Regions from separate parts of the Fructilactobacillus fructivorans genome, predicted to be linked through region 3. Evidence: predicted binding sites of a transcription regulator. Region 3 holds the regulator's gene; each other region holds the start of a gene.
The links. The regulator LexA, encoded in region 3, represses DNA repair genes until DNA is damaged. The targets are predictions, from matches to a motif close to CNAACANNTGTTNG.

Region 1 (5,220 bases), on a different contig from region 3:
GATGATTTGTTCAATTTTTAATTCCTTCTTATCGTAGTAAGCATATTGGAGTTCCACCTTAAGACGACTAGCAAATGACTTTTGCAGCACCTCATCAATTTCTGAACGATCCATTTGATCATCTAATTTTCTACGATGTTGTTCTGCTTTTTGCTTCCTTAACTTACTTAATTTGCTGGTATGGTCTGATAAAAAATAGCCCTGCCATTTTTTAATACCACGATCATGATAATCAAATTTAAAAAAATTCTGAACAGCTTTTTCATTCATGATGGTTCTCCTAACTCTAACTTTGAATTTTTCTTTGTGCCGTTGGCCAAACTAAGTTCCCAAAATTACGATAATAAGTAGTTAATAAATTACGTTTGCCTACGTAATTAACGATTGCCTCCAAAAATTCCAAGTCATAATTCGAAATAACATAAAGCGGTTGTGATCGCTCCTGTTGGTACTTTTTCTTAGAACTTAAAAACCAATCATACTCATAATCAAAAACATTATTAACAATCATCATCCAGTAGCGGGTCCTTGGAACGCGTAAAAATAAATGATCAATATTGGCTAAGATTTCGTTTCCTGCCAAGGTTACATCACTATTCATAGGAATTGCCTCCATTATGTCCTCCTACCAGATTTGACCTAGAAATCGCGGTAGCACCGTTACACAAACTATTCGCGTTTAATAAAGCGGCATTTCCAAATTGTTTCCGAATTTGATCGCCAGTTTTGTTTAACACATTTTGTTTGATAGTCCTTTGATTATCTCTAAATAAGTCGAGTTGTTCACCTACTTTAGGTGATAAATGACCATATTCTACCCCAATATTGCGAATCATCTCGCCATTCCAATTTCTCTCAAATAATTCAGTCAAATCACGACCAAGTTCATAACTATCATCAGTCGGATTAATCTTCATTGATTGAGAAAACCCACTGCTACCAGTTACTTGCTTCGTTGCAAAGGAAAAACCAATAAACAATGTGATACATCCCGTTTGCAAATGGTGATTACGAATCCTAGAAGCAACTTGACTCGCAACCTCTTTAATAACTATTTCGATCTCACTTCGGCTTGTATAGTCTTTTGGGAGAACCTGTGAGTTACTATAACTTTTATCTTTGGTATGCATGGGCTGTCTTAAATTACTTCGATCAATTCCCCACGCTGTAGCAAATAATTGCAATCCAATGATTCCCATCTTCTCCTTAATCAAATATGGATTAGCGTGAGCCAAATCATTCATATTATAAATTCCAAGGTGATTTAAGTTAGCTGCGGTTCTTTTCCCAATTCCCCACACGCTCGTTAATTTTTGAATGTTCCAAATTTTGTTTGGAACATCTTTATAGTGGATTTCGCCCACTAAATCGGAATCATGTTTGGCATAAACGTCCAACGCAATTTTGGCTTGAACAGGATTATCGCCAATTCCAACCGTGGTATATAATCCTAAGCGACTTCTAACTTCCTCTTGGATTTTAAGTGCAACATTTCTTAAACTGTTGCCAAATAAATGCCATGTATGAGTCATATCAAGTAATGATTCGTCAATTGAATACGGCAAAATGTTATTTTCATCAGTAAATTCAGTAAAAATATCATTAATCTGCAAGTTCTTCTTAATGTACAAATTCATTCGTGGCGGAACAATCAAAAGCCTAGGATCATTAGGTAGATCACGTTGCCTGCTAACGTTACTAATTCCAAATAACTTTTTGGCCATTGGAGATGCCGCCAAAATTAATCCACCGTTAGTATTAGCCTGTTCCGACATCACCACTAATATAGAACGAAGTGGGTTAAGCCCTCGCTTCACACTTTCACAGCTGGCATAAAATGATTTGTTATCAATAAAAAAATAAACTCCGTGAGGTTCTTCATCATAATCCAAAATATCACCTACTCGAACACCTGTTCGTATTAAATATTACTATCTTTTATTGGTAATGTAAATAAAATTTTTATGATACTCTTGAATTATTAAAAAAATAAGGAATGAAAGTAATGAATAAATTTAAGAAAATCGCACTAACGGCTGGATGCACCATTTTATTGTTGACTATTCCAACCGAAATTTCGCTTGCTTCTGGTTCCAATCAATCAGAACTAATTGCTCAAGAAAAATCACTTACCAAACAGAGCCAACAACTATCCCAACAAATTAATCAAGCACAAGATGATTTAAATCAAAAACACGTCACAATTAAGCCAGTCTCTAATCAACAACTGGTTTCATCGCATCCTAAAAAGGACCCTACTTCTGCAAGGGTAGTTCAAAACTCTGAAGATAAAACTGATACCAATAACAATCAAAAAATCATTGGAAATCGCAACTCTCATGTTTACCATCTTCCGAGTCAAAACAATTATCAGATGAAAAGTAAAAACGCGGTTTATTTTAACTCTGTAGCGGATGCACAGGCTGCTGGATACCGGGAGGCTAAACGATGAAAAAGTTCCTCATTATCCCCATTACGTTAGTCAGTTTACTGATGACTGGATGCTCACAACAGTCCCAATCAGCTCATAATCATTCAGCCAACTCCAGTCAAAATACTCAGCAACTTCAAAAGAACGTGAACAATTTACAACGTCAGGTTGATACCAAAAAGGCAAAACTCAAAAAACTTCATTATCAGTTAAAGAACTCATCCAATCTAAAGCTAAGTGACCTAAACTATGATGGAAATCAGGAAGTCGAAGTTGATCATAATAATCCTCATTTTGCTCCTTCAGAATTAAATCATAAAAGTCCCTGGCTAAGGTTTAACAATCTTGATCACCTTAATCGTGCTACCGATGCCAATGGCATGTTGAATATAAAAACAATGCCAACTAAAAAACGAGAACCACTTACTTTCAATCCAACCGGGTGGCATAACAAGCGAATTAATAATGGCTGGCTTTATAATCGGAGTCATTTAATTGGTTATCAGCTCTGCGGTGAAAACAATAATCCTAAAAACTTGATCACGGGAACCAGAACCCTTAACGCTCCACTAATGCTTTATCACGAAGATGACATTGCTACCTACTTAAAGCAAAACCGAAATAACTATGTTAGATACCAAGTAACTCCAATTTATCGTGGCAACGAACTAGTAAGTCGCGGAGTCCAAATGAGAGCCCAATCAGTTGGAAATAACCAAATTCACTTTAACGTCTACATCTTTAACGTTGAACCTGGATATAATATTGACTATCAAAATGGATATAGTACTAAGGGATAAAAAAAGACGATGACATTTAGTCATCGTCTTTTTACGTTATCTATCAGCTATTAACCGTTTTGGTATGGAACCATGCAATGTTCTTATCAAAGAAACTTAGAAGGTCATTGAATAGATACAAAATGTAGGTTAAGAATAACGTCCAATTTGCTCCACCTTGATAAGCAGTAATTCCCCATAGAATAATTGAGAATATCCCTTGAGCAAGCCAGAAATAATAAGTATCACGAAATCTCAAAGTAGTTAAAAGAGCTCCTGTAATTCCAATTGTTGCAGCAAAGCTATCTACAAATGGTCGTGGACTATCACTATATCCATGTTCCCAAGCATATAAAACTCCTAATACTACAACAAAGAATAGCGCTGTCAACCCCCAATTCATCAGTGTTTTCTTAAGATTACCCTTAATAGTTAATTTCTTGATGTGTTTGTCAACGTTAGTAGCCCAACTAGGAATTAGCAAAACCGGAATATCTAAAAGTACAATGTATGTAGTCTGTAGAATAATATCATTGTAATTCTTAGCGGTAAAAGCAACGTAAATATAAATCAAAGCACTGACTAAACCAAAAATTCCGTTTAGTGGTTTAGTATTGGTAATAGAAATAGTGGTGGTAAATCCAAGCATTCCAGCTAACATGGTCATAATTGCAATAAACGTAATTGGCTGTGTAACGGTTGATCCAGCAATTACTCCTAAACCAAACAGAAGTAACAAATAGCTAGTAAAACTCCACCCCTTCATCTGATTAACATACCAACTTGGCTTTAGTATGTCATAAGCAGCAATATTGTTTTTCCCTGACATAAATAATCATCCTTCCTCAAAATTTGAATTCATTATTATCATCACACATTCATCACTTTGAGACAAATCAACGAAAAACGATGAATTCTACAAATTTGCGAGTTACTGGCCTATAAAAAATTTCAGTTTTTTTTAATTAAGATTCTTTTCCATTCAATCCAAATTAATGAAATGATTAAAGATTTAAATAGTTACTAATTTAAAAAAATGTACCACTGATAAACATAAAAGATGTTGTAAAAGTAAGTGATAAATATGTATAATGGATATTGAAGTCCAAAGGAGGAATAATCATGTTAATAAACGTCCCATTCTCAATCAAAGCTGATGGAATTCATGACCTCAGAAAAATTACCGTTAAAATGCCTTCAGGTGAAGAAGTCAGATTAGACGCTGCTACCCTTGACGATATTGATCGTGATCACGAACACCTTCTAACCATTACGAAAGATCCTCATCATGAACTGGGAACTCCCGGGGAAAGTATTTCTTTTGATAACTTTGGGGAGAAGAATTCGTTCCCATCAAATAGTAAAGTTATTTTCATGGCAATTCCAAAATAAAAAGAAGTACTACTTTTTAAGTAGTACTTCTTTAGCGAATAAGCTTCATAATTATGAGAATTCGCTGGTAAAAATTCGTAAAGTGTGATTAAATATAAAGTGTAGATTAGAGAGGTAATAAATTTCTGTTGCATTCTCAACATTCACATCAACTAAGACTTTCCACTCCTACTGCTTACTGGTCTTAGATACGTGTGCTCTTTTATTTCATAGATCTTTACTTATTAGATTGTTACTTCTCATAACTATGTTACAGTTTTTTAACCTCTCTAATCGTCGAAAGCACTCAATTTGAGTGCTTTTTTTGTACATTCAAATCCCCTGGCGTGAATTCTTTAATCTTTACCTTACTTTTACAGTATATTATATTAGCTGTTACTAATCAAGTATATAAGTAAAAAATATCAAAATATATTCCTTATAAGGGAACACTAAAACTAATCATGAAGCAATTTTTATCTTGTAAAAAATTTTTCTAAGAAATTTTTACAATCATATTGTTGCTTATATCACATATCATACACCCCACAGTTATAGGGTTTCTAGTTACTGATGTGAATTTAAATCAGATTATTGATTTAGGAAAATCTCTAAAAAACATGGGGCATATATTCATAC
Region 2 (5,220 bases), on a different contig from region 3:
CCCTTACGTGGGTGCCATTTTAGGAATGGTCAGTTTTGTGATCATTGGTTTATGTACAACTCTGAGTGTTGCCGTAACCTCTGGCGTGTTCAACCCAAACAATTCGGATCCTAGTACCGTTGCCAATAAATTAGGACTTGGTTTGATTGCGATGGTTGTCATTGTTTTGACTAGTATGACTGCTAACGCCGTCAACATTCAGTCCGGTGGCTCGGCTTTAAACAACCTGATTCCCAAGATTAGTCTGAACAAGTCTCTGTTCATCGTTACGATTCTATCCATGATTTTGACCCTGGTTCCACTGATTAATGGCAGTTTCTTGGATGCGTTCACGGCATTCTTGAATTATACTGGGATGTTCCTTGGTCCTATCATTGCCATTCTGGTAGTTGATTACTTTGGTTTATCAGACGGAAAATATGATTTGAAAGCCTTGGCAACTCCTACTGGAAAGTACTGGTACAAGGGTGGCATTAACTGGTTTGCGATGGCATGTATCGCCATTGGAGTGGTACTCTACATTGGTTTGAACCTGTTGCCGATTGTTAAGGCGACGGTTGGTGCGACCTTCATTTCCATGATTGTGGTTGCGATCGTTTACTATGTCGGTAGTAAATTAATGCGAAAAGCTTAAATAGAAATAGAAAAAATACCCATTCACTTTTTTTAGTGAATGGGTATTTTTTGTGGTAATTAATTGATATTAAAGGGTTTATAATATTATGTTAGTACTTTAGTAATAAATCATTCTTCTAGGAGAAAATCATGGACGGATATCATAAGATTTGGATGGTTTTAGCAACCATTATTTGTCTCGCATTCTTTATACTTAATTGTTTCTCAGGGGCTGGGATCCTTGGAAATTTCTTATTTTCTTTTTTATTGTGGGGTGGATTTTTGCTTCTTGGCGTTTGGTTTGACCCGTACGATTGTCTCCAAGTGTTATTTTTAATGATTGGGATTTTTGTCTTCTTTAGGCTATTACCAACTGATGGATTTTGGGGGAGCCTGATTGCCGCTGGGGTGGCATTTTTTCTTTTACGTTGGCTTGCAAGTCTAATTGATGATTTTCTTGTCAGAAGAAGCAAGAAACCGAATTTTACTAAAAAGCTAAATGAATATGGAATAAATTTAGATGAATTAAATGAATTTCCCGCTATTGCCCAAAATGCGATTGTGAGACGAAAATTGTCAAATGAAGATTATAGCGATCTTATGATGAGACAACTTCGATTAGTTAATGATCAGTTCAATATCAACTATGATGATGAGATGGAAATAGTTAATCGACTAATTTATCTGACTCATGAATACTACTATAATGTGAAAAAGATTAAGAACAATTACAATGAGAATATTTATGACAACTTTGCCGCCATTGATGAGTTTAGCGAACACCTGAGTGATTTAAAGGAAGAATACAGTAAAATCACAGTGGGTAATGACGGTGAAAATCGGGTCGCAAATGCGGTCAATGGTCTTGGAGACGTGATTTCTAATAGTAACGTATGGAATGATTATGGTGCTGGTCATACGAATAGGAATCAACAAGATGTAATTTTGATTTCCCAAAGAGGAATATTTATCTTTGAAGTTAAAAATTGGACGACGTCTAGGTACATCGAAGAGACCCAAAGTGGTTACTTAATTGGAAGGGACAAATATGATAAAGAAACGCACTTTGTTAACGTAGCTCAACAAATCCTGGATCATAAAAAAGCCATTGGAAACTTATTAAATGATAATTTATCAATGGATGGAGAGAGTGGGGAAATAATGAATAACGTTCATTCATTGATTGTTAATGCGAATGATAATTGTCGGGTGTTAAGCCATCGGGACACGATTTTTAATGTATCGGAGCTTAGTGAGAGGTTGTTAGAGTATCCAATCTGTTTTAATCCTAACGAAGTTGCTCAGATAGTCCACATAATAACTGCCAGTCAAGTTTCAGAACAGAATCGGAATCATTATATCTTTAACGAAGAACTGATCCCAAATCTACCCTTGGTCGAAAGATGTTTACGGTTTATCCATGACATTGGTCAAAGTATTAGATAAGTAGTTTTTATCGTATAAAAAAACGCCTAACCATGATTTTCATGGTTAAGCGTTTTTCGTTTAAGACTAAACGTCTAATTTAGTTCCACTATCTTTCTTGGTACTTGTCTTTGTTGCTTTCTTAGTAGTTGCCTTATCGTCAGAGGACTTGGTGGATTTGGAATCTTCACCACTGTCATCGTTCTTTGATTCTTCATCATTGGCGATGCCATATGCTTCTCTGACTTTTTGCTTAATTTCTTCGACCATCTCGGGTTTGTCACGTAGGTTGGCCACGGTCTTGTTTAGACCCTGTCCTAAACGTTCCTCACCGTATGAGTACCATGATCCAGATTTGTCAACGATGTCCTTGTCAACGGCTAAGTTGACCATGTCGGCAATTGGCTCAATTCCCTTACCGAAACTCATCAGGGTATCAACGGTCTTAAATGGCGGAGCCACCTTGTTCTTGACAACCTTAATCTTGGTTTCTCGGCCAACGACATCTTGGCCTTCTTTTGATTGCTTACCGGAACTAACACGAAGTCGAACACTTGAGTAGAACTTAAGGGCACGACCACCAGGTGTGGTTTCAGGGTTACCAAACATCACACCAACTTTTTCTCTTAGTTGGTTAATGAAGATGACCACCGTGTTAGTCTTATTGATACTAGAAGCCAACTTTCGAAGGGCCTGTGACATTAAACGAGCCTGCAAACCAACGTGAGAGTCACCAATGTCACCCTCAATTTCAGACTTAGGAACAAGAGCTGCAACTGAATCGACAACGATGAGGTCAATGGCCCCGGATTGAACCAAGGCATCGGCAATCTGAAGTCCTTCTTCACCAGTTCCTGGTTGTGATAACAGAAGACTATCAATGTTAACACCAAGACTTTTGGCGTATTCAGGATCCATTGCGTTTTCAGCATCGATATATGCGGCGGTTCCACCAGCCTGTTGCAAAGCAGCAACGGTTTGAAGGGCAATGGTAGTCTTACCAGATGACTCGGCACCGAAAATCTCAACTACACGACCACGCGGGAAACCACCGATTCCAAGGGCGATATCTAATGATAAAATACCGGTTGAGATGGAATCCACGTTCTGGTTAGGTGATTCACCCATGCGCATAATAGCACCAGTCCCAAATTCTTTCTTAATCTTGCTAAGTGCTTTGTCGAGCTCGATTTGACGCCCGTCTGCACTGTTCTTAGAATTTGCCATAAAATTCCTTTCCTTTTACATAATTGCGAACATACGTTTGGTTACTTGATATAATCAATTGTACACTAATAACTACGTAATTTCCAATTAAATCAAATCAATCAATTAGATTCGTTTATTGACATAATATGGTGAAGTTTGATCGTTATTCTTATCGTTTGATTGAGCGTTATCCGAAAGGAAAATATCGAATGATTTTTTATCTTTGCCATGAACTACTACGACGTTTTTGGACTCGATTTGCTTATCACGATAGAGCTGGGCAGAACGAACTGCATCGTTGTAGTCATGAAAGTTACCAAGGGAGTCTCCGGGATTGAAAAATACTGTTTCTGACATAGTAATTACCACCTTTCTACTATTATATTGTACCAGATTGACCCCTTAATTATCTATTAGTGGACTGCCATGTTGAATGACTGTTTACCACATCGGAACATTAGTTAAATAAATTATTAAATCAATTTGATAAGTTACATACGGACTTTTTTGTACGGTATAATGTAGTTGTAAGCATATGTGAAATCACTAACATAGAAATGAATGCTTAATCTGGATTTAAATCTAGGAGGGTTAATATGACTAAGAAAAAAGCAATTATGATCGGTGCCGGGATTTCTAACATGGCCGCTGCCGTTTACCTGATTCAAGAGGGTCACTGGGATGGAAAAGACATTACTTTCTATTCATTAGATGACCATGGCGCAAACGATGGTGCCAAAACTGACGTAACCGGTAACGAATACTGGAACCGTAATCACGAAACTTCGGACCAGACTGGCTTTGTAGCCCGTGGTGGAAGAATGTTAAATTACCGTACTTACGTTGATTTAATGGATCTGTTAAGTCGAGTTCCTTCAGCCACTGAAGAGGGCATGACCGCCGCTGAAGACACGCGGGACTTTGATGCTAAGCATCGGACCTACGATAAAGCGCGTTTGATGGAGGGCGAAAAGGGCATTATTAATTCCGCTAAGATGGGTTTTAACAACAAGGATCGAATCTTATTAACTAAGTTGATCATGATGCCAGACGATAAGGAGACCGAACTTGATAACGTCTCAATCGCTGATTACTTCAAAGATGATCCTCACATGTTTCAAACGAATTTCTGGTACATGTGGGAAACTACCTTTGCCTTCCGAACTCAAAGTTCAGCCCAGGAACTTAGACGTTATATGCACCAAATGATCTACGAATTTACCCAAATCAACACGCTAGTTGGAGTTAACCGAACTCGTTACAATCAGTATGAAAGTTTGATGTTACCATTAATTAATTACTTGAAGAAGCAAGGCGTAACGTTCGTCTTGAATCGACGAGTTGATGACTGGGACTTCAAAGAAACTCCAATGAACGAAGAAATTACCGTTAAGGGCTTAGAAATGGAGAACGTTGACACCGGTCAAAAGGAACACGTTGACGTTGATGATGATACCGCGGTCTTCTTCACGAATGGTTCCATTACTGATTCTGCCACCCTTGGGGACTTCAACACTCCATCAGGTGAAAATACCGACTATGGTGCTGCTTCAAGTTTGTGGAAGAAAGCCACTGACCACTTCTACAATTTGGGAAATCCTGACAAATTCTTTGCCGACCGCAATGCTAGTGGTTGGAGTAGTTTCACTGTAACCACCAAGGATCACACGTTCCTAAACGAAATTACTCGGATCACCACGCAACTTCCTGGGAATGCCTTGAACTCCTTCTTATCAACGAGTCCAATCACTCCATTAGGTCAAAAAGACGTAAGAATGTCAATCGTGGTTCATCACCAACCTCACTTCACTGACCAGAAACCAAATGAGACGGTCCTTTGGGGCTACTTCTTGTATCCATATCGTCGCGGGGAATTCGTTGACAAGCAATACATCAAGATGACCGGAAAAGAAATGGTTCAAGAGTTGATCGGTCAACTTTCAAAGGTTGATCCAGGTCCCGTTAATATCC
Region 3 (5,220 bases):
GCAATTGCAGCTGGTGAATATGCTGGAACATTAGTAACGTTAATTCCATCCCGTTTAACGGCATCAGCATCAACATTATCAACACCGACATTTCGAAGTGAAAGTGATTTAATTCCAAAACTAGCTAACTTATCTAAAATGTCAGCAGTATAAGGTTTTTGTTGGTATGCAACCACACCATCAAATCCCTTAGCTTCATCAACAGTGTCATTATCTAACAATTTTGGTTCAGCCTTTACTTCAACGTCTGGATGAGCCTTGTCCCATTGTTCTAAGTATGGTCTTTCATCGTCTCTAATTCCATATGCAATGATTTTCATAACTTAGTCCTCCTTTTATATTCAATATAATTATAACACCCAACCATTAATTCCCCCAAAGAGATGGACTAATTCCATGATTAATTAAAAAAGTTTCTTTCTTACTCCTGCTTTGGTGTTTAAACGCATATTCAGCCTTTAAAGCCGTACTTTTATCAGCAAACTCTTCAAAATACAGTAACTTTAATGGTCGCCTCGTCTTAGTATACTTGGCACCCTTACCTGCCTGATGCACAGCTAGTCTCCGATATACATTATTGGTAAAACCACCATAAAAAGTTCCATCACTACAAAGCAAAACATACATATAATAATTTTTATTCACCATATAACATCTTCTTAACTTCTTTCGAGTATTCACCATTCTGATATACAGTGATCGGATAATCAATGTTAAGACCAGTTTCTTTTCCATCTTTAATGGCCGAAACCAGCATCATATTCGATTTTCGGTCAACCTTAGGATAAATAAATTGGATACGCTTAATGGCCAGTCTAAAATGCGTCATTACGTTCATTAATTCATGAAGTCGATCAGGGCGATAAACCATGTATAGTTTCCCACCCGTCTTTAAAAGATCACTACTGGTTTGGATGACACTCCTAAGATCAGTTTTAATTTCATGTCTTGCAATGGCTAGGTACTCGTTGGGATTCTTTTTACTGGTAGAAAGATTTGAAAAGTATGGCGGGTTAACGGTCACCACATCCACCGAATCTTTCCCAAAGATTTGGGATGCCTGACTTAAATCATCGTTATAAACGGTCACTTGGTCTTCCAATCCATTAAGCAGTACACTTCGATTAGCCATATCACTTAGCTTCGGTTGAATCTCTACCTCTGCAATTTTGCCATGAGTCTTATGACTTAAAAAAAGCCCCACCGCTCCATTTCCAGCACACAAATCCACTAGGAGACTGTTCTTACTTATCTTCGGTTCAGCAAAATTTGCCAGCATTACAGCATCTAAAGAAAAGGAAAAAACGCTAGGACTTTGAATAATTTTGATGTCTTGACTATATAACTGATCAATCCGTTCATCGCCCTTTAATTTCACCACTGCCACCACTCATTTCTTAAATTTAGCTTGTCAGTTTCACCATCAATAATATACTATTAAATTATACATCTTAAAAAAGGAGCTAGAAATCTTTTGTGGTACTCATTTTTATTTACGGTTGGACAATTCCTATTAAGAATCGTTAACGGACCAATGAACGTGATGCACAAGAATCGGCTACCAAAGGGTAACTACGTCTTAATCGCACCTCACCGAAGCTGGTTCGATATGATTCTCATTGCCACCGTCATTCGTCCAAAACAGTTGTGCTTTATGGCCAAAAAAGAATTATTTAAAAATCCCATGTTAGGTTGGTTTTTACGCCACGTTAATGTTTTTTCAGTCGATCGGGCTAATCCAGGTATCTCAGCAATCAAGATTCCGGTAAAAGCTTTGAGAAAAACTAATTTATCGTTAATGATGTTCCCATCAGGAACCAGACATTCAAAGAAACTTAAAGGAGGGGCGGCCTTAATTGCTCAATTAGCCGGAGTTCCACTTGTCCCCGTTGTCTATCAAGGACCGCTTACTTTAAAAGAAGTTTTTAAACGTCAAAAAGTCTCCATTAACTTTGGCAATCCCATTTACATCAGTAAAGCTGAAAAATTGGATAACAATAATCAGAAGTTAGTTGAAAAACAAATGCAGACGGCTTTTGATCAACTTGATAATGAAGTCAATCCTAATTACGTTTATGTCGATGAGTCAAAACCGCATAATAAAAAAACGTCGAAATAATTCGACGTTTTTTTAGTTTTGATGATGTTTCATAGCATTCATCATTTGGTTAAGCTTCTTTTGTGATGGCTTCTGACCCATCTGAAGCATCATTGCTTTAAGTTGATCCTGGTTGATTGGAGGATTGTCCTTCAAATACTTTTCCATGTACTTACGAGCACCAAAGAAACCAATCAAGGCACCAGCTAGTAAAGCCAAGATTACTATTAATATCCAAATCCATGTAGACAAATCGTGGACCTCCCTTCGAACCTTTCAATGTTATTTTACACAATTAACTGTGCTTTGAAAAGATTCGAATTAATCGTCTCTTAGATTTTTCTTACGTTGTGAATCCTTCACCTTATCTGAGGTAATTTCATTTCCCTTTTTATCGTAGACTTTAGTCATCTCAATCTGACTCTTAAAATTAGCTTTAAAACGCTCTAAATATTCTTTTCTAAGTTTATTTTGTTCTTCTTTTTCGTCTTCAGATAAGCCTTCTTGCTTTGACTTTTTGGATAATTCGTTAATTCTTGGAATAAGTTTCTCTAATTCTTTGTCTTCAGTCATCTTAATCGCTCCTTTCACTTACAATTATAATATCATGAAATAAAGCGTGAAAACAAGGATTTGTACACGAACAAACGTTTGCAAAGCGGCTTTTTTATGGTATGCTTATTTTGACTAAAAAAACTACGAAAAGACTCCGAGGTGCCTTATGTCACAAGCATCACAAACAAAACAACACGATATCCTAGAGTACATTTGGAAACAAGTCCGCGATCAAGGATATCCACCAACCGTTCGCGAAATTGGAGAACAAGTCGGCCTCTCATCAACGTCAACGGTTCATGGACATCTAGCCCGATTAGAAAAGAAGGGTTACCTTATTAAGGATCCTACCAAGCCACGGGCACTTGAAGTAACTTCTGAGGGAATGAACTACTTAGGCGTTTCCCAACAGGCAGAACCAGATGAGATGCCCCTACTCGGGACCGTAGCTGCTGGTGAACCAATCTTGGCAGTCCAGGATGCCACAGACTACTTTCCGATTCCTTCCGAGCTTCAACGCAGTTCAGATTCATTATTCATGCTGACAATTAGCGGAACCAGTATGATTAATATTGGCATCCTTGATGGTGATCAAGTCATTGTCAAACGTCAAAATATTGCTGAAAACGGTGATATTGTAATTGCTATGAATGAAGATAATGAAGCGACCTGTAAGCGATTCTTTAAAGAAAGTGATCATTTCCGACTTCAGCCTGAGAACGATGAAATGGCACCAATCATCCTAAAAAATGTCACAATCTTAGGTAAAGTCGTCGGATTATACCGAATCGGAATTAAATAAACCCATTCACATTAATGTGAATGGGTTTTTTCTTGCTTCAAATACTGACGTTTGTTGGACTTAACCCCACCAAAAACAAATTGAGCATGATCGTCATCAATACTTAATTCATAATCATTAGCGGTTATGCTTGGCAAACTATTAAACACCGTTTCATATTCCTTGATGGACAATTTTTCTCTGCTATCTAGCATTTTGTTTATCAAAGTTTTTCGCTTGGGATTTCTAAAATGATCTTGGAGAATTCCGGTATAAAACTCTCCTTGAGCTCCAGAGCCGTAACTAAATACACCAATTTGATCCCCAACTTTTAAATCTGATGAATTGTCTAAGAGTGAAAGTAAACTCAGATAGAGCGACCCAGTGTATAAGTTTCCAACTCGCTTACTATAAATCCGGCTTGCCTCAAATTCATCTAGCAATGATTTTTGCTTTTCAACCGTAACTTCGGGTAGGATCTGACGAAGTCCTTTCAAACCCATCTTAGTGTATGGCAAGTGAAAAACAATTGCTTTTAAATCATCAAAGGACAGATCATGATGCTTTAAATAATCATGAATTGTTTCATTAAAGAACTTCTCATAAATATCATTTGAATAATGTCCATCAACAAGCGCTTCTGTTTTACCAACTGGACGCCAAAAATCCATGATATCTTGAGAATAAACGCTACTATCATCACTTAAAGCCATTACATCCGGATTAGAAGCAATCGTCATTGCCACTGCTCCCCCACCTTGTGTAACCTCACCAGCCGTTTTAATCCCATATCGAGCAATATCTGATCCAATCACTAACGCTTGTTTCCCTGGGTGTAAATGAACATAGTCCTTTGCCATCTGAAGTCCGGCAGTAGCCCCATAACAAGCCTGCTTAATTTCAAATGCCCGAGCGTGTGCGCTTAATCCCAGCAGATTTTGAATGTAGATTGCTCCTGACTTAGAATTATCGATCCCACTCTCGGAACCAAAAATAATTAGATCAATTTTATCTTTATTTTCCTGATCGATGATCTGTGCCGCCGCGTTAGCAGCTAAAGTCACAGAGTCTTGAGTGGGAGGAATCACAGCCTGTTGGGTTTGTCCAATTCCAATTAAATATTTATTCGGATCTTCATTACGAGCATTGGCCAAATCTACCATATCAATATAATAACCGGGAGTATAAAAACCAATCTTATCAATTCCAACTTTCATTTTGACCACTCCATTTAAATTTAATTTAATCAACGACACTTATAATTAAAAATTACCGGTTATCTTCCCCAAAAAGATGGTCAAGATTAACAAATCTGCCGATCCACCTAAGCTTAAATTCTGATCGTCAAACTCTTGACACATTTTTTTAAGCTTCTCTTTGGCTTTTGGGTCCGAAAGATCGCTATCACCCAAAATCAAGTTAACGTCCTGATGAACCAGGTCAACAATCTTAGGAGAACCAGCTCGCTTAATTAAATTGCTGTCCTCACTATGGGCAACAATGTTTAGCAAAGTCGTTAAAATGATTTCATTCTTGTCTCCCTTAGAGTTAAGAAGTGTTGGCATTCCATCATTAATTACAGTGGGAAAGCCCTCTTCGGCTTCCCCACGAATGCCAGTTTTACCATACTTTAAAAATTGACGTTCTCCTGCGGTTAATTCTTTACTCGATTTGCTTTTCACATCGGCAAAGTCGGAGTGAATCAGTCCACCCGTCATCTTCTTTTCGGTTCTAATAAGATCCCCTAGTGAATGCTTCTTTGTTTGCGAAAGATATCCCAGAGCCG

Region 1: the regulator LexA is predicted to act here: its motif matches at 1,906-1,919, upstream of LfDm3_RS00480 (Y-family DNA polymerase).
Region 2: the regulator LexA is predicted to act here: its motif matches at 3,294-3,307, upstream of recA (recombinase RecA).

What each region holds. Positions count from the first base shown of each region.
Region 1 covers NZ_JOJZ01000007.1:78,141-83,360, forward strand. Annotated here, with positions in the region: gene LfDm3_RS00470 (hypothetical protein) at 1-270, opposite strand, end outside; gene LfDm3_RS00475 (hypothetical protein) at 287-601, opposite strand; gene LfDm3_RS00480 (Y-family DNA polymerase) at 594-1,892, opposite strand; gene LfDm3_RS00485 (sunset domain-containing protein) at 2,006-2,452, shown strand; gene LfDm3_RS00490 (DNA/RNA non-specific endonuclease) at 2,449-3,231, shown strand; gene pnuC (nicotinamide riboside transporter PnuC) at 3,275-4,039, opposite strand; gene LfDm3_RS00500 (hypothetical protein) at 4,333-4,602, shown strand.
Region 2 covers NZ_JOJZ01000009.1:349,090-354,309, forward strand. Annotated here, with positions in the region: gene LfDm3_RS02180 (cytosine permease) at 1-634, shown strand, start outside; gene LfDm3_RS02185 (nuclease-related domain-containing protein) at 766-2,061, shown strand; gene recA (recombinase RecA) at 2,128-3,267, opposite strand; gene LfDm3_RS02195 (hypothetical protein) at 3,373-3,606, opposite strand; gene LfDm3_RS02200 (oleate hydratase) at 3,846-5,220, shown strand, end outside.
Region 3 covers NZ_JOJZ01000021.1:787-6,006, forward strand. Annotated here, with positions in the region: gene LfDm3_RS05285 (D-2-hydroxyacid dehydrogenase) at 1-320, opposite strand, end outside; gene LfDm3_RS05290 (GIY-YIG nuclease family protein) at 367-648, opposite strand; gene LfDm3_RS05295 (tRNA1(Val) (adenine(37)-N6)-methyltransferase) at 638-1,378, opposite strand; gene LfDm3_RS05300 (lysophospholipid acyltransferase family protein) at 1,475-2,119, shown strand; gene LfDm3_RS05305 (YneF family protein) at 2,132-2,350, opposite strand; gene LfDm3_RS05310 (DUF896 domain-containing protein) at 2,420-2,671, opposite strand; gene lexA (transcriptional repressor LexA) at 2,820-3,455, shown strand; gene LfDm3_RS05320 (hydroxymethylglutaryl-CoA synthase) at 3,467-4,651, opposite strand; gene citG (triphosphoribosyl-dephospho-CoA synthase CitG) at 4,697-5,220, opposite strand, start outside.